Regions from separate parts of the Oceanobacillus sp. FSL W8-0428 genome, predicted to be linked through region 4. Evidence: riboswitches for the same ligand, from Rfam matches in the RefSeq annotation. Region 4 holds a riboswitch; each other region holds the start of a gene.
The links. Region 4 has a riboswitch for S-adenosylmethionine ahead of MKY30_RS07345 (SDR family NAD(P)-dependent oxidoreductase). Riboswitches for the same ligand answer to the same signal wherever they lie in the genome.

Region 1: linked by a shared signal. The riboswitch ahead of MKY30_RS10250 (YezD family protein) and the one ahead of MKY30_RS07345 (SDR family NAD(P)-dependent oxidoreductase) in region 4 are both predicted to bind S-adenosylmethionine.
Region 2: linked by a shared signal. The riboswitch ahead of metK (methionine adenosyltransferase) and the one ahead of MKY30_RS07345 (SDR family NAD(P)-dependent oxidoreductase) in region 4 are both predicted to bind S-adenosylmethionine.
Region 3: linked by a shared signal. The riboswitch ahead of MKY30_RS17070 (methionine biosynthesis PLP-dependent protein) and the one ahead of MKY30_RS07345 (SDR family NAD(P)-dependent oxidoreductase) in region 4 are both predicted to bind S-adenosylmethionine.

What each region holds. Positions count from the first base shown of each region.
Region 1 is NZ_JBBORB010000001.1:2,197,336-2,204,933, forward strand. Features, by position in the region: gene MKY30_RS10240 (GNAT family N-acetyltransferase) at 1-156, shown strand, start outside; gene MKY30_RS10245 (class I SAM-dependent methyltransferase) at 416-1,162, shown strand; SAM riboswitch class I at 1,511-1,614, shown strand; gene MKY30_RS10250 (YezD family protein) at 1,816-1,962, shown strand; gene ssuE (NADPH-dependent FMN reductase) at 2,158-2,706, shown strand; gene MKY30_RS10260 (O-acetylhomoserine aminocarboxypropyltransferase/cysteine synthase family protein) at 2,762-4,090, shown strand; gene MKY30_RS10265 (hypothetical protein) at 4,107-4,469, shown strand; gene MKY30_RS10270 (ATP-binding cassette domain-containing protein) at 4,497-5,276, shown strand; gene MKY30_RS10275 (LLM class flavin-dependent oxidoreductase) at 5,333-6,457, shown strand; gene MKY30_RS10280 (aliphatic sulfonate ABC transporter substrate-binding protein) at 6,475-7,437, shown strand; gene MKY30_RS10285 (ABC transporter permease subunit) at 7,485-7,598, shown strand, end outside.
Region 2 is NZ_JBBORB010000001.1:4,737,365-4,744,962, reverse strand. Features, by position in the region: gene MKY30_RS22820 (ABC transporter permease) at 23-814, opposite strand; gene MKY30_RS22815 (ATP-binding cassette domain-containing protein) at 801-1,607, opposite strand; gene MKY30_RS22810 (ABC transporter substrate-binding protein) at 1,620-2,612, opposite strand; gene pckA (phosphoenolpyruvate carboxykinase (ATP)) at 2,785-4,371, opposite strand; SAM riboswitch class I at 4,554-4,659, shown strand; gene metK (methionine adenosyltransferase) at 4,838-6,037, shown strand; gene MKY30_RS22795 (gamma carbonic anhydrase) at 6,100-6,627, opposite strand; gene MKY30_RS22790 (hypothetical protein) at 7,145-7,534, shown strand; gene MKY30_RS22785 (class I SAM-dependent methyltransferase) at 7,556-7,598, opposite strand, start outside.
Region 3 is NZ_JBBORB010000001.1:3,575,583-3,583,180, forward strand. Features, by position in the region: gene MKY30_RS17045 (M20/M25/M40 family metallo-hydrolase) at 17-1,633, shown strand; gene MKY30_RS17050 (twin-arginine translocase TatA/TatE family subunit) at 1,711-1,926, shown strand; gene MKY30_RS17055 (YjcZ family sporulation protein) at 2,227-2,322, opposite strand; gene dacB (D-alanyl-D-alanine carboxypeptidase/D-alanyl-D-alanine endopeptidase) at 2,459-3,823, shown strand; gene spx (transcriptional regulator Spx) at 4,067-4,474, shown strand; gene MKY30_RS17070 (methionine biosynthesis PLP-dependent protein) at 4,725-5,831, opposite strand; SAM riboswitch class I at 5,910-6,014, opposite strand; gene MKY30_RS17075 (hypothetical protein) at 6,339-7,190, shown strand; gene MKY30_RS17080 (NAD(P)/FAD-dependent oxidoreductase) at 7,396-7,598, shown strand, end outside.
Region 4 is NZ_JBBORB010000001.1:1,613,592-1,621,189, reverse strand. Features, by position in the region: gene MKY30_RS07365 (hypothetical protein) at 1-333, opposite strand, end outside; gene MKY30_RS07360 (DUF898 family protein) at 475-813, shown strand; gene MKY30_RS07355 (PspA/IM30 family protein) at 939-1,574, opposite strand; gene MKY30_RS07350 (lmo0954 family membrane protein) at 1,599-1,952, opposite strand; SAM riboswitch class I at 2,195-2,296, shown strand; gene MKY30_RS07345 (SDR family NAD(P)-dependent oxidoreductase) at 2,396-3,160, shown strand; gene MKY30_RS07340 (Na+/H+ antiporter NhaC family protein) at 3,213-4,514, shown strand; gene MKY30_RS07335 (S-ribosylhomocysteine lyase) at 4,568-5,035, shown strand; gene MKY30_RS07330 (PadR family transcriptional regulator) at 5,416-5,754, shown strand; gene MKY30_RS07325 (hypothetical protein) at 5,744-6,526, shown strand; gene MKY30_RS07320 (ABC transporter permease) at 6,651-7,346, shown strand; gene MKY30_RS07315 (FMN-binding negative transcriptional regulator) at 7,538-7,598, opposite strand, start outside.

The sequences.
Region 1 (7,598 bases), 580 kb from region 4:
GAATGGATGGAAGCTTATACAAAAACGCAGGGAATGCGCCGGATTCGTTTAGACTGTGTGGAAAGCAATAAAAAACTTAATCAAATTTATAGGGGTTTTGGCTATGATTATAAAGGAACCAATCATGACCATTGCAGGTATGAAAAAATTTTATAATTTGTGATAGCTGCTCTTTATCCTCTATATAATCATCTTCAGTGATTCGATTTAAATTATCTTCAAAAGGATTTTTTCAAGATATTAATTCTGACGGTATACCTTATCATATTTTAAATTTGAATAAGGTTGCTGTCAGGAACTACATAGTTTTGCCAATAACAAGCATGTTTTCAATAGATATGCTTTTTTATGTTTTAAAGGGTCTATTTGAACATGAATTTAGAGTAGCACTATATGTTGGAGAGGAAGTAAAGCAATGAAACAAAATAAATACGATGATAATCATTTTTTTCAAGCATACTCAGAAATGGACCGGTCTAAGAAAGGGCTGGAAGCAGCCGGAGAGTGGCATATATTAAAAGAAATGCTGCCAGACTTCAAAGGGAAAAATGTTTTAGATTTAGGCTGCGGATTTGGCTGGCACAGCCGCTATGCCAGAGAACAGGGAGCAGAATCTGTAATAGGAACTGATATATCTGAACGAATGCTCACACATGCAAAAGAACTGACCAATGATCCCGGTATTACGTATCTGCATCAGGCTATCGAGGATGTGGATTTCCCTGAAGAATCTATGGATATTGTTATCAGTTCACTCGCGCTTCATTATATCGAATCATTTGATAGTGTTTGTGAAAAGGTATATGCGATTTTAAAGCCGGGTGGAAGCTTTGTCTTTTCTGTAGAGCATCCTATTTTTACCGCAAGAAAAGAACAGGACTGGATTTATGATAAAACGGGTAAGGAGCCTTTACATTGGCCGGTGGATAATTACCAGATAGAAGGGAAACGGGAAGCGTCCTTTTTAAATGAAACGGTGACAAAGTATCATCGTACTGTGTCTACATTTATGAATGGTTTATCGCAGGCTGGATTTGAGATCTTGCGAGTGGAAGAATCCGTGCCTTCTGAGGAGATGCTTAAGAAGATACCTGAAATGAAGCATGAATTGCGCCGGCCGATGTTTTTAATGATTGCAGCAGAGAAAAAGGAGAAAAGCTAGAAAGCACTTTTGGCTTTTACTTAATGGAAAATGACAGTAAAGAAGTTACGGTGAGGCTCTTTTGGAAAAGTTATTTTAAATCTATTAAATAATAATGAAAGACTGGTCTACTATAGGTCAATGCTTAGAATAATATCTTAGCATTGGCCTATTTTAATGCAGGGGAAATTAAATTAATCTTTAAGCAAGGACTTTTCTATCTATAAAGTGGGGAAGATATTGGTGCACTTCCTTAGCTGCACTGCAGGCAGCCATAACATTAAAAATTTCAAAAGTTTAAAAATAAGGATTGACATTCCCAAAAATAGTATGTAAACTAATAAACACAATTAAACCACTCGGAATAATATCTTATCTAGAGAGGCGGAGGGACTGGCCCGAAGAAGCCTCGGCAACAGACTTACGCAAGTACTGTGCCAATTCCTGCAAGTGTTTAGCTTGATAGATAAGAAGAGTAAGTGAACCATATTGTTTCAACCCTTTTCTTATTTAGAGGTGGGATTTTTGTTTTTTTAATTGCTGATTGGGCTACCAAAGGCATGTGTGTTTGAGCTCATGATTTGAGAGATTTCGCAATGTGGAAAACAGAAGTTTAATGAATTTATTTATTTTTCATGACATTTCTTAAATAGGGGGGAGCTGGCTTGGGAAAGATTGATGATGTAAAATTGAACCATATTTTAAAAGCATTGAAAGAACTGGAATATGGTTCAGTAGTTATTACCGTGCATGACGGAAAAATTACGCAAATAGATACGACCGAGAAGAAGCGTTTTTCCTTAGTGAAAAATCATTCTTAAAAAATTAATATTATGTATGCCCATTAGACAACTAAAGGCATCTTCCATTTCGATAATATATGTTATCGGATGAAAGATGCCTTTTTATTTTTATAAAACTGTTTAAGGGTGTTCCTGTAAAAGTACCATGAAGTTCAGGTTTCTAAAATTATACTAAATACGAATATACAAAAATGAATGGAAAGGATGAAATAGATGAGTGAGATTGTCGTACTATCAGGAAGTCCCTCTGAAGTATCACGTTCAAATGCAGTTTTAAGGTATATCGGATCCACACTTGAGGAAAAGGGTTTTTCAGTAACACATATATCTGTCAGAGATGTACCCCAGGACGTATTATTTAATGGGGAATTTAACAGTCTTGTTATTCAAAGAATAACTTCTCTTATCAAAGAAGCAAAAGGAGTTATCGTTGGAACACCTGTTTATAAATCTTCTTATTCCGGGATTTTAAAGGCTTTAGTAGACTTATTGCCGCAGGATGTATTGGAGGATAAGACGGTCTTGCCATTAATGACAGGAGGGAGCTCCTCTCACTTACTGGCGATGGAATATACATTAAAACCGTTGCTGGCTTCTTTAAAGGGAATGAATTTAAAAGGTGTGTATTTTGTTGATAGTCAGATTGATAAAAGAAATACTGCTAATCCTATTGTACACACAAATGCGCTGGAGCGATTAACGAAGCAGGTAGAGTATTTTACAAAATCAATTAGTAAAAAACAGATGAAAATCTTACTATAAAAATATTTTTAAAAATTATGAATTATAGGATGTGTAAACAGAAAGGAGAAGAGCAATGAGTTTTGAAGAGCAAGATACACCGAATTTTAATACAGTTGCACAGCATGGAGGCCAGGAATCAGATTCATTAACGCATGCAAGGGCAGTGCCGATTTACCAGACAACATCTTATGAGTTTGAAAGTCCGGATCATGCTGCTTCTCTTTTTCAGATGCAGAAAGAAGGATATATCTATTCTCGTAACGCGAATCCAACCAATCGTGTTTTAGAAAAAAGATTAGCCGGTTTAGAAGGCGGGGTTGATGCCTTTGCTGTTTCTTCCGGACAATCCGCCATCACAATAGCTTTATTAACACTTGCCAAAGCAGGGGAGGAGATTGTAACAACAAATGCATTATACGGTGGAACATATAATCTTTTCTCAGAAACATTTTCACGCTTTGGAGTAAAGGCTCGTTTTGTAGATGGCACAGATATTGAGGAAGTAAGAGGTGCAATAAATGAAAAGACAAAAGCTGTTTTTACAGAGTCAATCGGTAATCCGGGCTTACAGATTGCTGATATAAAAGCACTTAGCAAGGCTGCTCATGACCATGGCATTCCACTAGTTGTTGATGCCACTTTCACTACGCCATACTTACAAAAGCCAATCGATTACGGAGCAGATATTGTCATTCATTCTGTCACGAAATTTATTGGCGGAAACGGAACAGCGATTGGCGGAATTATAATTGATGCCGGAAGCTTTGATTGGGGTAATGGAAACTTCCCTGAATTTACAACTCCAAACAGAGCTTTAAATAATCAATCGTATGTTGAACTGCCCAGCGCAAGTCCGTTTATTGCGAAGGCCCGCTTTGAACTCGGGCATAACCTTGGGACGGCGTTATCCCCTTTTCATGGCTGGTTATTTATTCAGGGATTACAGTCATTATCTGTTCGAATGAGACAGCATGTTGAAAATGCTCAGGAGGTTGCTGAATATTTAGCGAATCATCATCTCATTGCATGGGTGAATTATCCAACGTTAGAAGGGGATTCACAGTATGAACTTGCGAAAATCTATTTGCCAAAAGGGGCAGGATCTATTTTTACATTTGGAGTAATAGGTGGATATGAATCTGCGAAAATCTTTATCAACTCTGTGAAATTACTTTCTCATGTGGCGAACGTTGGTGATTCCAAAACACTTGTAATTCATCCGGCGAGTACAACACATGCAAGGTTATCACCTGAAGAAAAGCTCACAGCAGGAGTTGAAGAAGAACAAATTCGATTATCAATAGGGCTGGAAGATGTTGAGGATATCAAAGCGGATATCGACCAAGCATTACAGAAAAGCGTTGAAGCCAGTTTCGTAGAGGAAGTAAATCCATTTAATTAAACAAGGAGAGGAAAACATGCTTATTGCTGTTGTACTAAACGAAATAAAATTAATTGTACCCATTGTTGAAGGGGAAACGATCCGTATCTTTGACTCTGAGAAAAGCACATATAAAGATTTTGAAAATCCGGCAATTCATCTAAAAGAAGGAAGACGAGGGGCAGCTTTAAAATTTGCTGAAGAAAAAGGTGCAACAGCATTTGTCTCGCCTCCACAAACATTCTGTGAATTATCCTATGAGAAGGCGAAACATGATGGAATCCGATTTTTTCAATTGGAGCAAACCATTTCATATGAACAATTTGTAAAAAAGCTTACATCTAATCAATTGGGCAGTCAAACAGAATTACCGGAAAATGAGATTGCTCCAAGCTTTTAATAAGAGGGATACAAAGGAGGAAACGCAGTGGCTCAAAATGCAGGTGTTGAGTTACACATTAATCAACTGGAGAAATCATACGGTCACTTAGCGGTTTTACGAAAGATTGATTTAAATATCAAGTCTGGTGAATTTGTGGCCATTGTTGGAAAGAGCGGATGCGGCAAAAGTACATTGCTTAGACATATTTCTGGGCTTGAAAAGGCAACTGCGGGAGGAATTAAACAGAACCAGCATGCATTAAAAGGGTTAAATGACCAGGCACGTATCATGTTTCAGGATGCAAGATTACTGCCATGGCTGTCGGTTCTGGAAAATACAGGTGTAGGATTAGGGTTAGAAAAAGGCTGGAAGAATCGCGCATACTGGGCTCTACAGCAGGTTGGCCTGGAGCAAAGAGCACAGGATTGGCCGGCTATTTTATCAGGCGGACAAAAACAACGCATTGCTCTGGCGAGAGCGTTGGCATCAAATCCGAAGTTAATGCTTTTAGATGAACCATTAGGGGCACTCGATGCGCTGACAAGAATGGAAATGCAGTCGCTTATAGAAGACCTTTGGCTGGAGCAGCAATTTACGGCAATTCTTGTTACCCATGATATGAATGAAGCCATTACACTTGCAGATCGCGTTATTTTAATTGAGGAGGGCGCGGTAAAGCTGGATTTACTTGTGGATTTACAGCGGCCAAGAAATCGATTAAATCCGGCTTTTGCGGAATTGGAAGAAGAATTACTGGCGAATGTTCTTGGAAAAGAACGACTTCATCAGTATGAACCCAGATTAAGAAAAGTGGAGAGTAAGTAACTGTATTAGTAAGGAACAGGGCTACGTCCCTTAAAAATACAATTGGAGGGTTTAAAATGGTTGAATTTATCACAATGGCGCCTACTTCCGGTGATGGGGAATACGTAGGAGCGGTAAACAACAATTCATCACGGAGAAAAGTTGATGCATGGTCAGGAACGGATGAAGCTGCAGAACGGCAGCCGACATTTGAATATATTAGAGATATTGCTCAGGCGGCAGAGAAAGGCGGTTTTTCAACACTGTTATTGCCTACTGGAGGCTCCTGCTTAGATTCCTTAGCTGTTGCTGCAAACCTTATTGGACAAACGAATCGTTTGAAATTTCTTTTTGCAATCCGTCCGGGATCTATACAGCCAACCATATTTGCCAAGCAATTTGCAACGGTTGATTATTGGTCAGGAGGAAGAGCTTTGGTCAATGTAGTAACTGGAGGATCACCGACAGATTTAGCGGCAGATGGGGACTTTCTGGATCATGGAACTAGATATAAGAGAACCCGTGAATATATTCAAATACTAAAACGGCTATTTACGGAGGAACATTTTGATCATGATGGTGAATTTTATCAACTGAAGGGAGCATCCTTATTTCCAAGACCTAAAGAAATACCGAAAATATACTTTGGTGGTGCCTCAAATGTAGGAAAAGATGTGGCAGCAGCCGAATCGGATGTTTATATGCTTTGGGGAGAAACATTGGAAAATACCAAAGAACGAATTGAAGAAATGAAAAAACGTACTGCAGATTATAATCGTGAATTAAACTATAGTGTTTCATTTCAAGTTGTGCTGGGAGAGACAGAAGATGAAGCTTTTAATAATGCAGAAAAACTTCTGAGCAAAACAGAAGAAAATCTGCTGAATGAAAAAAATGCTGCCACGGCAAAGGGTGAATCCATTGGTGTGAAAAGACTTCATCAATTAATGGAGGATGGAAGGGAAAATAACTTTAAAATTGGTCCCAATTTATGGGCTGGATTAACCCAAGTATTATCGGGAAACTCCATTGCGCTTGTCGGCACCCCTGATCAGGTAGCAGAACGAATTGTAGAATATGCTGATTTAGGGTTTGATAAAGTGTTGTTACGAGGTTTTCCGCATTTGGAAACCATTCAGGAAATTGGAGAAAACGTTATTCCTAAAGTCCATGAAATTATTTCGTCCAGGCAGACTGTGTAAAGAAAGGGGAAAATCTATTGAATCATCATAAGAATAGACACATACTTGTTTTATTTTTAATAATCATGCTTTCACTCATTCTTGCAGCGTGCGGCAGTTCAGCCTCTGGAGCAAATGGTGAGATTAATATCGGCTACCAAAAAGGGGGGCCGACATTAACCTTAAAAAATAGCGGAGAATTTCAAGAGGAGCTGGAGGAGTTAGGCTATACGGTTACCTGGTCGGAATTTAATACGGGAAGCTCTATTTTGGAAGCATTAAACGCAGGAAGTATTGATTTAGCAAATGCAGGAGATATTCCGTCTATTTTTGCCCTCGATAAAGGGAGTGACTTTCAGTATATTGCCAGCGAGCCGTCTGCTCCAGAAACAGAAGGGATATTAGTCAGTGAAGATTCTTCCATTCAATCATTGGAGGATTTAAAAGGGAAAAGGGTTGCGTATAACAATGCTTCCATTGCCCAATACCTGTTAATCAAGCTCTTGGATTCAGCAAATTTATCCATTGATGATATTGAAACAGTTAATCTAAATCCTCCTGATGCCAGTCTGGCATTTGAAAAAGGTGAGGTGGATGCCTGGGTCGTCTGGGACCCGTATTTCGCAGATGCTGAGGCTAGAGGAAACAAAATCCTGCATACGGCAGAAGACGTTGTCCCATACAGATCCTTTTATTTTGCGACATCAGAATTAATTGATAAGGATCCGGAAGTAGTTGAATTATATGTTAAACACTTAGCGAAAGTTGGTAAGGAGATTAATGAAGACCCATCTGAAGCATCAGAATTGCTGGAAGGGGAGACACAAATTCCCGCGGCTACATGGGAAACGGTATTAAATAAAAAAGAGTCAGATGCTCAATTTATGGATGATCAGGCAATAGTGGATTTAGAAATCGAAGCAGCAGATTTATTGGATATCGGTTTAATTGAAAATGAAATCGACTTTTCTGATTATATTTGGAATCCAGACAGTGAATAGAATGCCAATAAATAAGGCTAAATTTAGTATATAAGGAAGTGAAACAGTTGAAAGAGACATCCAGCAATATTTATAACCGTTTAGCTCCGTGGATCATCCCTATACTTCTTTTAGCGGGATGGCAGCTATTTGCAATGAATGAATCTATTTCGGGGAACATT
Region 2 (7,598 bases), 3.1 Mb from region 4:
GTCTGCTTTTTACTTTAGAAGATTATTTTCTTATCAGTAATTGCTCAATTTTCTCTACAGTTTTGTACATAATTGCAGCAAGGATAGCGATAATGACCAGGCTCGACATAACGAGTGTAAAATCAAACACCTGAAAACCGTAAATAATTAAATATCCTAAACCTTGTTTGGAAACTAGATATTCTCCGACAATAACCCCTACCCAGGAAAGCCCGACGTTTACTTTTAATGTGGAGATAATGGCGGGTAAGGAAGCGGGAAAGACAGCTTCTTTAAAGCATTGCCATTTTGTTGCATCAAAGCTCCTTAATACTTTTAAATAATTTTGATCAACCTCATTGAAAGCTGCAAACACGACAAGGGTTGTGACAATAACAGAAATAATAAACCCCATCGCAATAATTGATAAATAGCCAGGACCGAGAGCTACAATAAGTATTGGTCCAAGTGCAACCTTTGGCATAGCATTAAAGACAACCAGATAAGGATCCATGACTTTTGAAAAACGATGAAAACTCCAAAGCATGGAAGCTATGATGATTCCGGCAATAGTACCTATTAAAAAGCCGAGTATGGTTTCGAGCAGTGTAATCTGAATATGGCCTAGTAAAGAACCTTGTATAAGTCTGCTCCATATAGAGCTGAATACACGACTGGGAGAGCTGAATAAAAGCGGATCAATCCAATACAATCTGCTGGCTACTTCCCAAAAGGCGAAAAAAAGAATCAGAATGGAGAGCTGCCAGGTCAGTACAATTTTTGCTTCTTTTTTTAACTTTTGCTGATAAGCTGCAAATAACTTAGGACCGTTCATAAGCATTCTCCTCTATCGGTTTTACCGTATGCTTCTGCTGGTCTAGGTCAGCCCAGATTTTGTCAAACAGCCGTCCATATTTAGGATGTTTCCTTGCGAGAAAAGGAGATTCATCCCTTAATTCAACAGGTACATCGTATATTTTAGCAATAGCACCAGGGTTCGAGGACATTAAAATAATCCGGTCGCTCATAGAAATTGCTTCTCCAATATCATGTGTTACCAGTATAGCCGTTTTTTGATAAGCTTTAAGTAAATCGGATACCAATACTTCCAGTTTTAATTTTGTCTGAAAATCGAGTGCAGAAAAAGGTTCATCCAGCAATAGAATTTCCGGCTCCGTGATAAGCGTTCTTATTAAAGCAGCCCGCTGCCGCATCCCGCCGGACAATTCACTTGGATATTTATCAGCCACATTTTCGAGTCCAACTTCCTCCAGGAGAGCTATTGCTCTTTGTTTTAAGTCACTTGTCTGTCTTTTTCTAATCTGGGGTCCTAAGAGTACATTATCTATAATGGTTTTCCATGGAAATAAATAATCCTGCTGCAGCATATAGCCAATTTCTAAATCGCTAATCTCTATTTTTTCATTATTTATTAAAATCTCACCTTCAGCAGGCTGGAGCATTCCAGAAATCATCGAAAGCAATGTTGATTTTCCACAGCCGCTTGGGCCGAGTAAAGCAACAAATTCATTCTTCTTAACAGAGAAAGAAATATTGTGCAATGATTCTGTGTACTGCTTTTTGGAGAAGTAATAATGAGATACTCCATCTAATGTTAGATAAGACATCTTTACCCTCCTTTATTCTTCAATAATTTGCTCAGCATAATCAGTGTTAACAAGATCTTCATATGGAGCATCTCCAGGGAGTTCACCGGCCTCATCCATAATGCTTTTCAGATTTTCCCAGGCAGCTTCTTCAAGCAGTGGAGATGTAGCATAGGAGCCTTGCTGTTTATAACGCTCGATTGCATTTGCGAGCATTTCTACATCTGTATCCTCAAAATAAGGCTCTACTACCTTGGCAATTTCTAATGAGTCTGTCTCCTGCACCCATTGTTGAGCCTTATAAATTGCCCTGGTGAATGCTTTAACAGTTTCCTCCTCTTCATCTAAAAAGCTTTCCTTTGCCATGAAGACGGTATATGGGACCTGACCAGATTCTTCGCCGAAGGAAGCAATAATGTGTCCTTGACCATTTGCTTCAAAAATACTTGCTGTAGGTTCAAATAATTGAACGTATTCATAATCACCACTGGCAAAAGCACCTGGAATATTAGCGAAGTCAATATTTTGAACTAAATCTAAATCTTCATGGGGATTAATATCATGCTGCTTCAAGACATATTCTCCAACCATTTGCGGCATCCCGCCAACACGCTGTCCGAGAAAATTGCTGTCCCGTAAATCCTCCCAATTAAAGTCTTCATCTGCTTCTTTGGCTACTAAAAATGTGCCGTCCGTTTGGGTTAACTGGGCGAAGTTCACAGCATAGTCTCTGGAATCCTGAGCATAGACATAGATAGATGTTTCGGAACCAACAAGAGCAATATCAGCACTGTCAGACAAAAGTGCTGTCATCGTTGTATCTCCACCCCAAGTTGTTTGTAAATCCACCTCCAGCCTCTCTTCTTCAAAAAAGCCTTTTTCTAAAGCGACATATTGCGGTGCATAAAAAATAGAACGAGTTACTTCCGCAAGGTCTATTTTAGTCACTTTATTTTGATTACAAGCACTAATTAGAAGAAGAGAGCTTATTAATAAAATGAAACAGGAAAGTTTTCTCACTTTCATCTTCCTTTCTCAAAAACTGATCTTGAACATCTTCTATAAATATATGATTGGCGGGATGATTGTGTGAACGCCTATAAATTAGGATAAATAGGCTGCGGATAATTACAGGGAGAGGAAAAGTGAAAAAGGGTAAACTCAAGATAATGAGTTTACCCTTTTATAGAGGAGATGATTATACTAATTTATAAAGTGGTCCAGCTTTTCTTATGTTTTCACTTACTTCTGTGAATTTCTCGAAATTCATATGGAATTTGCCAGCCAGTACCTTTGCTTCTGTTTCATAGCTTTCTTTATCCTCCCAAGCATTTTTAGGAACAAGAACTTCATCTGGAACACCTGGAATCGATTTTGGAATGGCTAATCCAAAAATTTCATCTATTGTTGTTTCCACGTTATTCAGTTCACCAATTAAAGCTGAATGGACCATTGCCCGGGTATAGGAGAGCTTCATTCTGTTTCCAACCCCGTAAGCACCACCAGTCCAGCCTGTGTTAATAAGAAATACATTGGCATTAAATTTATCAATTTTTTCTCCAAGCATTTCTGCATATACTGACGGATTTAACGGTAAAAATGGAGAACCAAAGCATGCTGAGAATGTTGCAACAGGCTTTGTCACACCACGTTCTGTTCCAGCCAGCTTACTGGTGTATCCACTCAGGAAATGATACATTGCCTGTTCTTTTGTCAGTTTACTGATTGGCGGTAAGGTTCCTGATGCATCCGCTGTCAAGAATATAATGGTATTTGGGTGTCCAGCGACACTAGGCTCTAGGCTATTATCAATATTTTCTAATGGATAAGCAGCACGTGTGTTTTCGGTTAAAGAAGTATCATCATAGTCAGGGACCCGCGTATCTTCATCTAATACTACATTTTCTAAAACAGATCCATAGCGGATAGCATCAAAAATTTGCGGCTCTTTTTCTGCCGATAAATTAATGCATTTTGCATAGCAGCCACCTTCAATATTGAATACGCCATCTTCACTCCAGCCATGTTCGTCATCTCCGATTAATCGTCTGTCAACATCTGCTGAGAGTGTAGTTTTTCCAGTTCCGGATAATCCGAAAAATAAAGCTACATCGCCTTCTTCTCCTACATTGGAGGAGCAATGCATGGACAGGACATCTTGCTCAGGCAGAAGGAAATTAACTACAGAGAAGATTGATTTTTTTATCTCTCCTGCATATTCTGTTCCTCCAATAAGTACAATGCGCTGTTCAAAAGAAATTAAAACAAATGCTTCTGAATTTGTACCGTCTGCTTCAGGATTGGCTTTGAAACCGGGAGCAGAGATTACTGTAAAATCAGCTTCGTGCAATTGCTCCATCTCTTTTTCAATAGGAATAAATAATTGTCTTGCAAATAAATTGTGCCAAGCATATTCATTAATAACTTGAATAGGCAGTTTATACTTTTCATCTGCACCGGCATAGGCCTGGAGATGAAAAATTTCTTCTTTGTTATCTAAATATGCAATCACTTTGTCAAGCAGCTGATTGAAGGTATCCTCATCAATTGGCTGATTGACATTTCCCCAGTCTACTTTATCTGCTGATAAGGCATCTTTTACAATAAATTTATCTTCTGGAGAACGTCCTGTATATTTTCCAGTGGTAGCACGGATAGCACCAGTAGCTGTCAATTTCGCTTCATCACGATTGATAATTTTTTCAATAAGTTGGCCTACAGAATAGTTGCTGTAAATATTTGTTGAAGTGAACTCCTCCAGAATACTTCTCCGCAATATTTTCATAAGACAATTATTCACTCCTTTTAATGGTGTAGAATTCATTTTATCCTTAAAATATGTTTATTAGTATAACACATTAAATATAATAGTCCATACTACTTTATGAAAAAATATTTTTTATGCTACATAGGGTAATTGGGTTGACAGGAGAGGCTTGTTTCGTTAATCTAATTATTGAACGGATACTCTTATTCAGAGATGGTGGAGGGACAGACCCGATGAAGCCCAGCAACCTCACATAATGTGAAAGGTGCTAACCTGATGCAAGGATCATTCCTTGAACAATAAGAGCGAAAGGCCAATATGTTTCCCTTTCCTCATGTATTTTGAAGGAGAGGTTTTTTTGTTTTTAGGAGACTTTTTAAATATATTAAAAGTTTGCATAAAAAATGAAACCACATTGGGTGGAATGATAGATTTACATTGAAACAGAGTTCCGTAACATACAAGGAAAAGGGGAGTTAGCCTTATGGCTGCAAATCGTCGTTTATTTACTTCTGAGTCAGTTACTGAAGGGCATCCGGATAAGATGTCTGACCAAATTTCTGATGCTATTCTGGATGAGATTCTTTCGAAGGATCCAAATGCGAGAGTAGCGTGTGAAACAACTGTTACAACTGGAATTGTTTTAGTTGCCGGAGAGATTTCTACAAGTACGTATGTAGATATTCCTGCAATTGTACGTGAAACAGTAAAGAATATTGGATACACCCGAGCAAAATATGGTTTTGATTCTGAAACTTGTGCAGTGTTAACTGCTATTGATGAGCAGTCTCCTGATATTGCTGGAGGTGTGGATATAGCGTTAGAAGCAAGGCGGGGACAGGAAATTGAAGAGGAAATTGAAGCAATAGGAGCTGGAGACCAGGGCTTGATGTTTGGGTTTGCCTGCAATGAAACAGAAGAGCTTATGCCTCTGCCAATCTCTTTGGCTCATCGTTTATCCAGAAGATTAGCAGATGTCCGTAAAGAGAAAATTGTGGATTACCTGCGTCCTGATGGAAAGACTCAGGTAACGGTGGAGTATGATGAAAATGATCAGCCGTTACGTGTAGATACTATTGTTGTTTCTACACAGCATCATCCAGATATAACAAATGAACAAATAGAAGCGGATATTATTAAACATGTTGTAGAAGCTGTTGTACCAAGTGAATTACTGGATGATAAGACAAAATACTTCATTAATCCGACTGGCCGTTTTGTATTAGGCGGACCACAAGGGGATGTCGGCTTAACAGGAAGAAAAATCATTGTTGACACATATGGAGGCTATGCAAGACATGGCGGTGGAGCCTTTAGCGGGAAAGATGCAACGAAAGTGGACCGTTCTGCTGCTTATGCTGCACGCTATGTTGCTAAAAATATCGTTGCTGCAGGTCTGGCTGATTCCTGTGAAGTTCAATTAGCCTATGCTATTGGTGTAGCACAGCCGGTCTCTATTTCGATTAATACATTTGGCACAGGGCTCGTCAGTGAAGAAAAATTAGTGGAAGCAGTGCGCGAGCTATTCGATCTGCGTCCGGCAGGTATTATCCGTATGCTGGATTTGAGAAGACCAATCTTTAAAAATACCGCTGCTTATGGTCATTTTGGCCGCACAGATATTACATTCCCGTGGGAAAAAACAGATAAAGTGGAAGAATTAAAAGCTTTAACTGCTAAATAAAAAAATGTCAGGTATCTGAGGATGCCTGACATTTTTTACATGCAATCAAGATGGTAGTGATGCTATTTATCCATCCCCATTGATGTTTCTCTTAAATAATACTGTCCTTTTTCCACGTAGGATTTGCGGATACGTTCCATTTCTTCATAATCCTTATCCGTTAATTCACGGACTACCTTAGCAGGCCTGCCCATTGCTAAGGTTCTAGGAGGTATTTTCTTCCCTGGAGGCACCAGACTCCCGGCACCGACAAATGCATGCTCTCCAATTTCTGCACCATCCAAAATAATGGAACCCATACCGATAAGTGCATGATGGCGTATAGTTGCTGAATGCAAGGTCACCTGATGACCTACTGTTACATCATGTTCAAGTATTAACGGCATATTTGGACTTTGATGCAGCATAGAAAGATCCTGTATATTTGTCCGTTTACCAATTTTTGTAGGGGCGACATCTCCCCGGATAACAGTATGAAACCAAATACTTGCTTCTTCTTCAATTGTTACATCACCATTAATCACAGCATTTTTTGCAATGAATGCAGCAGGATCAATAGATGGAGAGATTCCTTTATAAGATTCAATCATCTGTATTCCTCCAACTAATTTATAATGATTAAAGTATATCAGAGGAAATATTTTCTGGAAAGAAGTCTGAAAAACAGATGATTTTCAGCTGTTTATGGAAAGGGTAATCATTTATATTTACACCATTTTAAAACGATTTTTTAAGTTATAGGCATATATTCTAAACCGCTTATTTCTTATGAATAATAAGTTTGAATGTATATTTATTTCTGTATAACCTCTACAGATACGAATATTTTTATGGTAGAATAAATAAGCTGGTTACATAACGATAGTGATAAATAAATAGATAAATGCTATCTTGGTTTATTCCATTCGTAATCTTGGAGATGGGGAAACCGGCAGTTGTTTCAGTTATTACTGGGACAAGTAATTGTATAAATCGGTCTAATCTATCAATGATTAAAATATTATTCAAACAGGTGAACTTTTAAAGTAAAAGTATTTCTTTGAAAATGAATTTTTGGCCTGTCAGGAAGAAAACTGATTTATCGGTAAAAAATGGGGTTGTACTTTCATGTTAATTCAAATTGTCATAGGAATTTTATTTTTTATTGGTGTTTATATACTGATTAGTGATGAACAAAAATGGCTGCGCGTAACAACGTACAGTTATATTATTTTGTTAACGATCATTTTTGCAATTGGGTATATTACGGAGTTAAACAGTCTGCAGAACTCTGAACTATTCGATATTTCTGCACTGCAACAATGGGTTTACGTATTCGGGTACTTGTATTCAGTTCCACTGATGATTGTATCGGCTTATATTTGGATTCCCTATCCGAAGAAATATAAAACACTGCGGAGCCGCGTTCTCATGATTGCACTTATTATATTTATTATCATGACAACCGGACATTTCTTAAATTTATTCTTCCGATTATTATTTTTAGGGATTGCTTAATAATCAAAAGAAACGCCTGATTCAGGAGCGTTTCTTTTTTTCGATAGCGATTAAAAATGGAGCC
Region 3 (7,598 bases), 2.0 Mb from region 4:
GAAAGGCGGGGGTTTAGTGGGTACATTTCAATGGAATAGCGCCAGTCAATTGCGGCAGCTGTTAAATGAGCTTGTCAGCTGGAAGAGTATTAGTCTTTCAGAGGGAGAAAAGCAGTTTCCGAGGAAACTGTATGCGAAGCTTCAGGATCTAGATTATTTTCATAAAAATCCTTCTTACTTAAATTTACATGAGGCGGATCAGCGTCGTAAACTTTTAACTGCTTTATATAAACATCCGGATGCCAAGCAAACAATTTGCTTAATTAGTCATTTTGATACGGTGAATACAGAGGAATATGGTTCTCTGGAGCCGCTGGCAACTCAACCTGAGGAGCTTACTAAAATATATCTGGAACAAAAGGATACTTTTTCAAGAGATATTCGTGCAGATATTGAATCTGGAGATTTCTTGTTTGGGCGCGGGACAATGGATATGAAGATGGGGCTTGTCATGCATATGAGCTTGATTGAACAAGCGAGTATAGAGGAGTGGCCGATTAACCTGGTTTTACTGACGGTTCCGGATGAAGAAGTCAATTCAGCAGGGATGCGCTTTGCTATCCCTGCACTTATTGATTTACAGAAACAGCACAATATAACCTACACTCTGTTTTTAAACAGTGAGCCGACATTCCGGCATGACCCTAAAGATAACACACACTATATTTATAGCGGAACGATAGGAAAGGTACTGGCAGGAGCTTTATTCTATGGAAAGGAAACGCATGCCGGGGAACCTTTAAGCGGAATGACATCACCATTTATATCTTCTTTCTTAACAAAAGAAATAGAATGGAATCCGATTTTTCAGGAAACGGTGCTTGGTGAGACAGCCCCGCTTCCGGTTACGCTGCAACAAACGGATTTACGGCTGCGCTATTCTACACAAACGCCATACCGTTCTTCTGCTTTATATAATATTTTTCTTTTAGAGCGGACGGCTGAAGAGGCCTTTGCTTTATTCGAACAGACTGCTAAAAAAGCGGCATTACAATGCAATGAACGATATAAAAAGGTATGTGAAGATAATCAGGTACAGCCAATCGGGCATGTTAAAGTAATTGCTTATAAGGAGTTATTGGAGTATGCTGAAAGTAAACTGGGAAATGAATTTATTGAAGAATTGAAAAAAGATATTCATTATAATGATGAATATGATGATAGAGAAAAATCGCTGCGGATTACAGACAGTTTAATGATTCATTGTCAGGAGCTTGCGCCTGCAATAGTGATTTTATTTGCACCGCCTTATTATCCAGCTGTAAATTCCAGTGGAAACCCCTTTGTAGAATTTTGTGTGGACTTTGTGGAAAAAGAGGCGAAAAAGAAATTTCAATTAGAGATAAAAAGAAGTCATTTCTTAAATGGTATTTGTGATTTAAGCTATGTCAATTATCGAGGCAGTGATACGGATTTACAGGTTTATGAAGAAAATACTCCAGTCTGGGGCGACTCTTATGAATTACCATTTTCGTCGATGCGTGAATTGAACGCACCTGTTTTAAATGTAGGGCCATTTGGTCATGATGCTCATAAAAGAACAGAAAGACTGCACATTTCCAATGCATTCGAGCAATTTCCATATTTAATTCGTCAGCTCATTCTGCAAATTTCACAAAAAGAAGACAATTAGTCATATTTTTATTGAATTACCCATTATAAAATAGAAAGAAATGCTTTATAATAAAATCAGAATGGAGGTGTGGTTCCATGAGTCCAGCAAATATAGGTGTTCCAGGTTTGATCCTGATTGTTGTACTTGCTTTAATTATTTTCGGTCCTAAAAAACTTCCGGAAATCGGGAAGGCAGCCGGACAAACCTTAAGGGAATTCAAAAATTCAGCTAATAATATAATGTCTGAGGAAGACAAAAAGAACGAACTGCAAGAGAATAATGATGAATCTGGAAACAGTTCAACAAAATAAGAAAAACAAGGCGCTATTTGATGCTTAAATCACGCGCCTTGTTTTTTATTTGAAAGAATAAGATAAATATATAAGAGTGTTGATGCGGACATCTCCTTCACCTTGGCAAAAACACCAATGTTTTAAAGAACAAGTGATTTTTTTGTTTTTTAAAATAAACATAAAAATTGCTTGTAAAGAGGCTTTGCAGAGTGTCTTTACAAGCGTTCATAATCACGATCTGTTTATACAAGCTAATTGTACGTAAAATAGCTAGTTAACCATAGGGAAGAGGAGGAAAAATTGTTTGTTATGGAATCATTAGGATCCCCAATAAGAAGTTCCTACAATAATTAATAAGATGAACAATACTACCAGCAGCGCAAAACCTCCGCCAAATTCATTATAACTACTCATTATTTACACCCCCTGTAAGGTTAATATATGAAATGCTTTTCTGTTTGAGAGGGTATTTGACTAGAAAAAAGGATTTTAACCTATGGATATCGAATTAATCTCAGATACACATATTCTGTAATCTGAGGTGAAATCAATGAAGAAGCTAAAGGATTTTTTAATAGATAAATGTAAAAACGAAGGAAGCCTATTGGGTCTTAGTATCCGGTCCGGCACAAGTGGAATGAGTTTGTACAATTATTTTGCATCTGCACGTCTTCAGCCGGCCTCCAATTTAAAAATATTAACAGCAGTTGCTGCTTTAAGAAAATTGGGTCCTGATTATACATTTCAAACAGAGGTTTATTGTGATGGAGAAATAGTAAATAAAGGATGCCATGGAAATATATATCTAGTTGGAAAAGGAGATCCAACTTTACAGTTAAAGGATTATATGCAATTTGCAGCTTCTATAAAGGAACAAGGCATCAGACATATATATGGGGACTTTATTCTTGATGATAGCTGGTATGACGATATTCGGTGGTCTGAGGATTTAATATGGAAGGATCAGCAATATGCATATGGATCAGAAGTATCTGCATTAACGATTGCTCCAGATTCAGATTATGATACGAATGCCATTAAGCTCACAATAGAACCGGAGAAAAACAATCACCCTCCTAATGTAGAAGTTTCTCCTCATACAGAAGGAATTTCAATAACAAATGAAGCGATAACCGTAGAGGAGGCTGATGAAGAAGAACTTATTGTAAAACGGCTTAATGATGAAAATCATTTTTTTATATCGGGAAAAATAGGAATCAAAGAGGGAAAGCAAGAAGTATATATGGCGATCAAAGATGTTGAAAATTATATTGCAAAAACAATCCGGCATATTTTTAAAAGCACAGGGATTGTTCTGGAAGGTGAAATAAAAAGAGGAAAGAAAAAAACAGATGCAAAATGTATTTACCGGCAGCAGTCATTGCCATTATCCAGTATTTTAATTCCATTTATGAAGCTGAGCAATAATGGGATAGGTGAGATGCTTACAAAAGAATTAGGGCGTATTATGTATGATGACGGTTCATGGGAATCCGGCATAGCGGCAGTTAAAGAAAATTTAGCTCCGTACCGTATAAATCTGGATACTATCCAATTAAAGGATGGTTCTGGAATTTCAGCTGCTAACTTTATTCCCGCTGAAGAATTAACACATTTACTTTTTGAAATACAGGAGGAAAACTGGTTCCCTGAATTTTTAAAGAGTTTACCGATAGCGGGAGAAGAAGATAAAATGGTCGGCGGTACATTACGGAAGCGGATGAAAGGATTAGAAGTTCGGGCGAAAACAGGAACGATTGAAGGGACCAGCACACTTTCCGGCTACTTAACAAACGTGAATGGAGAGCGGCTTATTTTTTCCGTATTATTTAATCATTTGTTAGATGAGGATAAAGGGAAAGAGCTGGAGGATGAATTAATAGCATTGTTGGCTGTAATAGAAAATTGGTCTTAAGGTAAAGGTATTGATAAATCAGGGGTTTAGGCAAATAACCGGCTTGAAAAATTGTATACTTTATATAAATTAAGCTTCATTTTATGTTTTTTTCATGGCCTTACCATAGTTTTACCACATTTCCATGCTAAAGTTGTAGCTAAGATAGATTAATGAAATGAAAAAAGCTAAAAAAAGTTGTCATTTCAAACATTATCATTTTGATTCTTGTAATGGATATGTCAAATAATAAGGAGAATGGATATGACAGTGCATATTTACGGAGTATCTTGCTCATCTACAAGAAAAGCGAGACAATGGTTTCGCAAACATGGGATTGCATATAAAGAACGTAATATTTTACACCAACCGTTGACTATTGAAGAATTGAAAAATATTTTACAAATGACTGTAGAAGGTACGGATGAGATTCTTTCAACCCGTTCTAAAATTTACAAAGAACTAAATTTGAATGTAGAGGAGCTTCCTTTACAAACCTTACTAAAATTAATCCATAAGTATCCGAGACTGCTGAAAAGTCCGATTCTGGTTGATGAAAAGAGATTCCAGGTCGGTTATCACGAGGAGGATATTCGTCAATTTTTACCTAGGAAAACACGGCAGCTTCAATGGTTACAATGGAAGGTAGATTTAGGATTGATAAAAGGTTAAATAAACCTTAAATAAACCTTAAATATCAGAATATACTATGGAATTGCGTAAGTTTTAAAGCTTTGAATAGAGTATGAAAGAGAATAGGTTTACTTTATAAAGAAAAATACGGGGCAGCCTCATATTGAGGTTGCCTCATTTTTGTAACTTTTTTATCACAATGTAACACTCTTTGCCATTGTGGGTAATTAAATCGTCAGCTCGATTTCCTGGGAGAAGAGCCGGGACTTTTTTGAGTAAAGTTTTGTTTTTATTTTTTTTCGTCATCCTGCAATGCTTGTTCAATATCTGCTATCAAATCCCCGGCATCTTCAATTCCCACCGAGAAACGAAGAAGATCATTACCAATTCCCCGGCTGTTTCTTTCTTCTTCCGGCATATCAGCGTGTGTTTGTGTAGTGGGATAGGTAATAAAGCTTTCTACACCGCCCAGACTTTCGGCAAATACAATTAAGTTTAGATTAGCTAAAAAGGACCTTACCTGATCGGCATCTGCTAAACAAAAAGAAAGCATACCGCCTTTATTAGGATAATAAACCCGGCGGATTGCCGGATGCTTTTGCAAGTAATCCGCAACTTTCTGTGCATTTTCCTCATGACGCTGCATGCGAAGTGCAAGTGTTTTTAACCCTCTGACAAGAAGCCAGCAGTCTGATGCAGATAATGTTGCGCCGGAAGCGTTATGCATTTCAAATATTTTTTCAGACAGAGCTGGACTTTTTGTAACCACAATACCTGCCAGTACATCGTTATGACCGCCGATATATTTTGTTGCGCTATGAACAACAATATCTGCACCCAGTGTAATAGGCTGCTGCAGATAAGGGGTCAAAAATGTATTATCGACAATTAGCAGCAAATTATGTTTTTTTGCCAGTTTTGAGTATTTTTCAATATCTACTTCTTGCAGTAAAGGATTTGTTGGCGTCTCTAAAAATATCGCTTTCGTATTTTCGTTAATACATCGTTCTGTTTTCGAGATATCTTGACATTCATCATAGGTTACAGAAATATTATATGCTTTTTCAAAATGATCAAAAATTCGATAAGTACCACCATAAATATCTTTTGTTGCAATAAGATGATCGCCATGACGAAAAAGGGAGGAGAGGATTAATTGAATAGCAGCCATCCCTGAACTGCAGGCAAAAGAAGCATCCCCTTCTTCCAGTTTTGCAAATCCATCCTCTAATACGGACCTTGTTGGATTTTTGGTACGGGAATAATCATAACCGGTAGAATGACCGATGCCTTGATGCTGATATGCTGTTGACATATAAATAGGCGGATTTATTGCTCCTGTACGTTCATCTGTTTTGTTACCTAGCTGTACTAACGCAGTTTCTAATTTTTTCATCTTTCATTCAGCCTCCTTAGAAATAAAAAAACCTTCTTATTTTAGGAATAAGAAGGGTATAACATCCGTATCATACGCTTCTTATCTTTAAAGGGATAGACCCTTCTGGAATTAGCACCTTGCTATGACAAGCTGGTTGCTGAGACATCATCGGGCCAGTCCCTCCGTCTCTCTGGATAAGAATTAAAATTTTATTCATTTATAATTACGTTTACTGTACAAGAGCCAGGAAAAAAAATCAAGTTTTATTTTGGAGAATATTCAAAAGCAGACTTCAGTCATACCAAGCTTTTACTCTATAGAATAATGAAGAGCAGGAAATAAGAATTCAAAAAAACGCGAAAAGTATTTGAAAAGGTATGAGATGAAGATTACAATAGTAGTGTTAGTATTTATTTGAATAATGTATTGCAAATTAGACACTCAATTAAAAAGATTATGAAGGTCTGAAATAAAAAGGGTGAAAAAGCAACAGTATGAAAATATATTAAAAAAGGAAGAAGATATATGCGTAAAAAAAAGCTATTATTGGTTAACATTTGTATGTTAACAGGATGTATCATTATCGTCGGTATCGGGATTTATAATGAAAATCGCTCCACACAATACCAGATGGAGCTGAATACCCGGGTCGGAGAAGCTGCAAATGGACAAACTGGCGAAAGTGTAGAGCTTTTTACAACTTCATGGGAGAATAAATTGTTATCAAATAATCAGCAAATTTATCAGACTGTCGATTTAAATAATCATCATAATTCTCAAGATGATGAAGTAGAGGTACAGGAAGATACAAACACGGCTCAAGAAACAGAAATTCAGGACGAAGCTTATGCAGTACAAGAAACAGAAGTGAAAAGTGAAACTTATTCAACTTCTGAGGAAGAACCTTCTTCCCAAATAACAAAAGGTGAAAGCAATCAAGCACAAACTGAAGAGAAAGAGCAAAGTAATAATTATTCCAATGAAAGAAACACTGCCGGTGGTGAAGCGAATAATTCAAAGGAAAAAACAGAAGCAGATCGTTATCAAAGCTCATCAGCATCTGGCAGCAAGATACACTCTGATGAAAATAAAAAGCCTTCTGATTCTAGTGGCTCTAAATCCGAAGATACAGAAGATACTGTAAAAGAAAATAATAATCCACCAGAAAATACAGAGGACAATCCAGACAAAGATAGCGACAAAGAAGAAGGCACAGGAGGTAAAGAACCTGAGCCGGGAAAAGATGAAGAAGATTTAGATGAAGAGGACAATGAAGAAGTAAATGAAGATACAGAAGATACTTCTGATCAGGAACCGGATAATGATGAATCTAAAGATGATGACAACAAGAGCGTAGCAACGGTTTACTCTGAGTAAATAATTATATACTATGTTTTTTTTAAATCTGAATATAATCGAAAACAAAAAAAGACAAAAAGAGATTTTTTAAAGAAATTACAATGAATATTAGCCTATTTCAACAAAATTTGATATTATATTAATTGCAGTAACTATTTATATGGATAGTTCGTTATTACATTAAATTTGATTTATGGAAGATAGAAAGGAAGGAAGATGAATTATGAGTAAACCAAAAGTAGTTGTGCTTGGTGCAGGCTATGCCGGATTAGTTGCCACAAGACGTTTAACTCAACAGCTGTCTCCTGAAGAAGCTGAAATTGTTTTAATTAACAAACATAATTATCACTATGAAAGTACATGGTTACATGAGGTTGCAGCGGGTACTATTAACCCGAATCAGGCACGTTTTATGCTTACAGATGT
Region 4 (7,598 bases):
TTTGGCGTAGAGGTAAGAAAAATAGAGATACATTCTTTCGGGGAAATCATCTTCATGAATTGACTGTGCTTCGGTGTGAATATGGAGGATTTTGTCCTGGTGATTCAGCTTTACTTCAGCGAGAATATCTATTTCCTTCCTGCGGCCATTGATGTAGTCCAAGTATACTTCCTGTTCAAGGAATGTCACCTTGGAGAAATCAATATAGGGGTAAAGTTCGGGGGAAAAGCCTTCGATGAACTCCTCAAAAAACTCTTGTATGAGCTTTTTCGTCAGCCGATCATGCTTCATGTAGTCTGTTTTTTCTTCTAAAATGATGGGCGTTGTAAACAATGGCACACTCCCTTCATTTGAATTGTCTTTATTTTACAAATACTCCCACAGAAAATCTACTACAATACAATTAAGTATCGATAATCCCTTCTATTTTCTGGTAGAATATACAGCATCATTTACATAGAGAGCAGGGAGTTAATGGTGGAGAATGAGAGAGTAGAAACATTTAAAGGAAGAACCAGCTTCTTTGATGGTGGATTACTTCAATTCATTGGCTGGGTTATTCTTGGGACATTAGTGACGGTCTTTACACTAGGAATTTGTTATCCGTGGTCAATTACAATGATTTATGGTTGGAGAATAAATCATACAGTTATTGATGGCAAACGGATGCATTTTTCAGGTTCAGCTGTTGGCCTTTTCGGCAACTGGATCAAATGGTGGCTTTTAACGATTATCACATTAGGTATCTATGGATTCTGGGTGTTTATTAAACTGGAAGATTGGAAAGTACGCCATACTAATTTTATTAATTAATTTTTATACTGCAATTATTTTGGTTTTCAAAATAGGCACTCCCCTCATTACCAATTGGCAATGAGGGGAGTGCTGTTTGAGCTGCTAAGAACACTTTTTAATTTTTTCGCTTCTGTCTATGCGCTCTAGTTTGTTTCCTTTTCATCTAAATTCTTCTCAATTGCTGCAATTTTGTTGTCAAACGTGCTTCGATAGTATGAGCTGTTTACTTTGTACTCCAGGTTTTCAATATACTGCTCCATTTCTGCAAACTTAGAGAATGGTTTTTCTGGTGACTCTTCCACTACCCGATTAATTTGATGATTCGCTTTTGCGATATTTTCACGTCCCATCAGTTCCATACGGCGCAGGTGCATATCCTTTAAGCGGTGCTTCATCTCTTCGTATTTCTGCTCCAGGTTTTCAAGCTCGGTAATAGCTACTTCTCTGGATGCTTTCATACGATCTGCACGGTTTTGATATTCTTCATGCTCTTTTAGAGCAAATTCATGCATTTCCTCTTCCTGAGCACGATCTGCGATTTGTGCTTGATTTAAGCGTTTATCCGCAAGTTCCTGTGCTTTCATATACTCACGTGCAAACTCTTCTTTTAATTTATATTGGCGGTCAATCAGCTTTCTTACTTTTTCTTTTTCCTGTTCACTTTGGCGTAAATAATGATTAAGCGCAGCAATTGGATTCTTTTGCTCCTTTCTATCCATCATTGTGTGTAAATCTGCTGAAATCGTATCCTTCATTCGAGTGAAAATATTTGTTGACATAATCAATCTCTCCTTTTATGATTTTTATTTGTTTAACTCCGCCCACTGTTTTTCAAAATTCGTAAATGGGTCTTCATCTTCTTTTATTTCGTGGACAACAGAGCTTTCCGGTGTGTTCCAATTTTTATAGATAAGGTAAAGCGCATATGCCGCTGCAACACCTAAAACAGCATAAATATTAGAGAATGTAATGCTCACTACAACTAATCCGAGTATCGCCCAACCTACTTTTGCAGCAGTTGAATCTGTGCTCATAAATTTTTTAAAGCATATATATAGTAGCCATACGCTTAATGCCAGTAATACCATTGGACCTAAATTTGCTAGAAGGACAAGCACCGCGATCAGTCCTCCGACAAACAACATGAATTTTTTCATTTTGTTTTTCCCCTTTCGTTATCGTATCTTTATCTTATCGGTTTTGGCACTTCCCCGTAATGAGCCTGAGAAATATCTTTGTCTAAGCCTTAAGGTCTATTTGCTTCTAAACTACAGTTAAACAGGGTATTCGAAAAGAACAAAATTGGAAAGGTAATTCCACAACAAATATTGACTTTCAAATTTATTTCTTGTATCTTATTACTATTAATTACAAAATTCATATTCTATAAGTATATAATTTCTTATCTAGAGAGGTGGAGGGACTGGCCCTTCGAAGCCTCGGCAGCGGACTATATTAGTACTGTGCCAATTCCAGTAGCATCAAAGCTTAGAGATAGGAAGAGAAAAATAATTTATTTCATTTTTACCTCTTCTTTTGATTTAAGAAGGGGTTTTTATTTTGCTTTTTATTCCAGCAATGAAGGGAAGGAATGTTCGTGATGTACACAATGGATTTAACAGGTAAGGTTGCGATTGTAACTGGTGGAGCTAACGGAATTGGCAAGGCAATTGTAGAGGCACTTCTGGATTGCGGGGCAAAGGTTGCTGTAGCTGACAAAATAGATGCGCCTGCAAATGCAGCAGCTAATGTTTTATATATTGCCACCGATGTATCAAAAAGTGATCAGATAGACAATATGGTCAAGCATGTGATAGATCATTTTGGCAGATTAGATATCTTAGTAAATAATGCTGGAATTTCTACAATGGATTATTTTGTTGATATAAAGGAAAATGATTGGGATAAAACAATGGATGTTAATGCAAAAGGAGTCTACCTCTGTATGCAGGCGGCGGCTAATGCCCTTAAACAGCAGGGAGAAGGCGGAAAAATTATCAATATTTCTTCACAGGCCGGCAAAAACGGATACCGGCTTATGGGGAGCTATGTCGCTTCAAAGCATGCTGTTCTTGGTATGACCAAGGTTGCTGCTCTAGAGCTGGCTAAGGATAAAATCAATGTGAACGCCGTCTGCCCAGGTATCGTTGAAACAGATATGAAGAGGACAGAAAGAACGATTGGCGGTGAGCTTCGAAAAGTTAATGCGGAGGCAATTGAACTCGAGGATAATTCTCAGGTCCCTTTAGGAAGAACAGGGGTTCCGCAGGATATTGCAAATGTTGTTATCTTTTTGGCGTCCACTTATTCGGATTATATGACAGGGCAAGGAGTAAATGTTACCGGCGGTATGACCATGAACTAATCGTTTTTTATATTCCATTATCTTAAACAGATAAAAAATCAGGAGGATTTCAATGGCTAATCAAGAAAATAAAGGAAGCTTATTGGCGCTTTTACCATTACTTATTTTTGTACTTTTATTTATTGGCACTGGATTAATCACAGGCGACTTTTCCAACATGCCAATTAATGTTGCTATCATTATTGCATCAGCTGCGGCACTAGCAATGAATCGAAAAGAAAAACTTACTGCAAAGCTGGAGATATTCACCAAAGGTGCAGGACATCCAAATATCATGTTAATGGTAGTTATTTTTATTTTGGCTGGGGCATTTGCCCAGACCGCTTCAGAAATGGGTGCCGTTGAATCAACAGTTAATATGGGGCTGTCGTTCATTCCAAGTAATTATTTGATGGTCGGCCTGTTTATTGTCGGTTGTTTTATCTCTCTTTCCATGGGGACTTCTATGGGAACTGTTGCTGCACTTACCCCTATCGGCATAGGTATTGCTGAGCAAACCGGCATTCCACTGGCACTAGCAATGGGGACAGTAATCAGTGGAGCAATGTTCGGAGACAATTTATCTATGATTTCAGATACAACCATCGCTGCCGTACGGACACAGCATACAAAAATGAGTGATAAATTTAAGACAAACTTTTTTATTATTTTACCGGGAGCAATAGTTACATCTATTATTCTTTGGTTTATCACTCGTGGGAGCTCCGTTGAATTAGCTGGTGAATATCCTTATGAATTTATTCAAGTTTTGCCTTATATTGCTGTATTAGTTTGTGCGCTTATCGGAATCAATGTACTCATTGTTCTATTCGGAGGAACTATTCTAGCCGGTATTATTGGATTGCTCAATGGTTCTTTTACCGGAACGGGACTTATCCAAGCCGTTTCTCAAGGGGTCTTAAACATGCAGGATATTGCACTAGTTGCTATTTTCATTGGCGGAATGATTGGCATCATCCAATATAATGGTGGTATTCAGTGGCTGCTCAATACTGTAACCAGCAGAATAAGAACGAAAAAAGGAGCGGAATTTGGTATTGCCGGGTTAGTAAGTGCCGCCGACATCGCAACAGCAAACAATACCATTTCGATTATTATGACTGGACCACTAGCAAAAAATATTGCCGATGAATATAACGTTGACCCGCGAAAGTCTGCCAGTCTGCTGGATATCTTTTCAAGCTGCTGGCAAGGGCTCGTTCCTTATGGAGGGCAAATGCTGGCGGCTGCCGGTCTTGCAGCTATTTCACCAGTAAGCATCATACCTTATTCTATTTACCCAATGACATTAGGAATTTGTGGTATCATTGCTATATTAATAGGCTTTCCCAGATTTAAAAAAGCTGGAAACTAAAAAAATAAAGAATAACATGTTAAACTAAAGAAAAAAGAAGGAGCGTATCAATTATGGTAAAAGCAATGAATGTAGAAAGTTTTAATCTGGATCACACAAAAGTGGCAGCACCCTATATCCGTTTGGCTGGAACAACAAAAGGTGCAAATGGAGATGTTATCTATAAGTATGACCTGCGTTTAAAACAGCCGAATAAAGGACATATGGATATGCCTGCACTTCATTCACTGGAGCATCTAATGGCTGAATTAATTAGAAACCATCATGATACGGTAGTAGATTTTAGTCCAATGGGCTGCCAAACTGGATTCTATTTAACTATTTTAAACGATGACAACTATGATGGACTTCTGGAAACAGTAGAAAAAACTTTAGAAGATGTATTAAATGCTGAAGAAGTTCCCGCATGTAATGAAGTTCAATGCGGCTGGGCTGCGAGCCACAGCTTAGAAGGTGCCAAAGAATTAGCAAAAGAATTACTGGAACATAAAGCAGAATGGCATAAGGTATTTGCAGAATAAATTGAAGTAAATTGTTAAAAGGAAATCCGGGCATGCCCGGGTTTCTTTTTTTTAAAGAGTAAGAAAGTATAAAAAATGCTGGAGATAGCCGCTCCAGAAATACACTACGCTTCCCGTAGCGGACATCTCCTTGGCAAGAACACCAGTGTTTTAAAGAACAAGTGATTTTCTTGGTTTTTCTTATGTAAATGGATTTATCATTTCCCCTTCACTTCAAATCTATAAATAAAAATTTCAGCTACTTTGAATTACACCATTATTATCGTCTTTACCTATCCCTAAAGTAAAAGAAAAAACTCAACTATCTTTTTATATAAGATAGTTGACAATTACCTTTTAATCAACTATAGTATATTACAAGATAGTCAAGGAGGTACGGCATGTCAGTATCTGATCAGATGATGAAGGGATTATTAGATGGAGCAATTTTAGGACTAATTTCTCAAGGTGAAACTTATGGATATGAAATTTTAGAGAAATTAAAAGAACGGGATTTCCCGGAAATCAGTGACGGAAGTATTTATCCTGTACTTCTGCGCTTAAGTAAAAAAGGATATGTCCAAACCGAACTGAAAAAATCCGATACAGGCGGGCCAAAACGAAAATACTACACAATCACAGATAAAGGCTTGGAAGAATTAGCCGTATTTCGGAATAAATGGTCCTATCTGAATAAAGGGATGAATAACTTGATGAGGAGTGTGGAGGATGCTAAGTAAAGAAGCAGAAAAATTTTTGCTGAATTTACGTTTAGAGCTAATAAGCCGCGGTAAAAGAGAAAAAGATATTCAAGAAATTGAAGCAGAACTGCGAGATCATTTAATAGAAGCGGAAGCAAATGGGCAAAGTGTAGGAAGTATTACCGGAAATTCTGTGAAGGCGTATATCCGGTCTATTTCCGAAGAACTTCCGCGAAACAAAGGTTTTATTAAATATAGTATTTTATTACTTGTCTATTTGCTGGGGGTATTTATCATTCCTGACCTAATCAGCGGAGACTTTGAATTAAATACAAGTGTTATCCTGTATAACCTTGCAGTGCTGATTATCGGAACAGCGGCTACTATCATTTCCTTAAAAAAAATCGTTCAAAAATATGGAGACAGTAAAAAAACCTACATCGGACTGTTTTTATTTTATGCTCCTTACATGGCTGCTCTGGTCGGCGGACAATTTATTATCCGAAATCATCCAGGGATTGTGCTTGCAGAGAGCAATTTTATTGTAAACCTTATTATCGGAGCTATTCTCTTAAGTATTTTCATTATTGTCACGCTTATCTTGAAGCAATGGTTTTTGGCAATATTTATATTCTTAATGTGTCTGCCTAGTGTGCCTGAGATTATTGGTAAAATCTCTACTGGTGGCAGCATTCTAGAAGGTGAATCCTATTTAATCATTTCCGGTATTATACTTATTGCCGTTAATATTACTGTAATGGGAATTCTAATGTATACATCTAAAAAAGAGGATAAAAAAATCTCTCATTAAACAATAGTTAAATGTGGAATTGCAAGCTTCAGCCTTCAATTACCTGATAAAATCATTGATACAGATATACGCGCAACAAATCTTTCCCATCAAGATAAGCAATATCCCTTAACTGGGGGCAATTGTGGAAGAAAGCTTTGCAGAAGAGCATCATATTAAAGTGGGAGACGAGCTGCCAATAACTGATCTTTATAATTACTCAGGCTATGATCCACTTATTGTCAGTGCAATTTCTAATGAATCATCCTTATTTCCATTTAACAGTATTGTTGTCGATTGGTCCGAAGAAATAGCCGATGTTTTGAATGTAAGTGAAATTTTTGTTGATACCGACGATGTGGACGTTTTGCAGCCCATTATCAGTAAAATACCTGCATTACATTTCACTACAAAAACAGCAGAGCTAAAAGAAGGTGACCAGATGTTTCAGCAGCGATATGTCCTGGTTATCGGAACATTGATTATTTTAATCGCAAGTGCAGCATTCGGCATCTTGCAAACACTGATGAACGACATATTAACGCAGCAAACCAGCTACCGGATTACACGTCTATCAGGCTTAACACAGAACGGTATGATGTGCGTTATTGTTTGGCAGGCATTCATCTTTGTTTGTTATGGGGTAGTATTCGGCTTAACTTTTGGTATTTTCTTTACGAAGCTGCTTGGGTTTGTAATTGATCCAGGTTCCAGTACATTCATTGATAGTACTGCCGTTTTGTATCCTGTAGGTGCACTGCTTGTGCTAACACTTATATGTTTTATACTGCAAGGGTACAAAATGAGCAGACACCCTCTTGAAAACACAGAAGACAGTTGATTCATTATTAGAGAATTTATATCAAAGGTATACAGCGCATTCAAATGGATTGAAACCGGACACATTAATATATAGTGGAGCGAACTGCTCTACCTTCCAGCGATAGTATTAATACTGTCCAGTTTCAATAATTCATAAATTTAAAAATGGCTTCATCCAACCTCTTTCCTCTCATAATTTGAACTGCTATCTCATGGCAATGGCATATTCTTTTTCATCTGCTCTGCGACTTGACGGGAATCAGGATCCCCT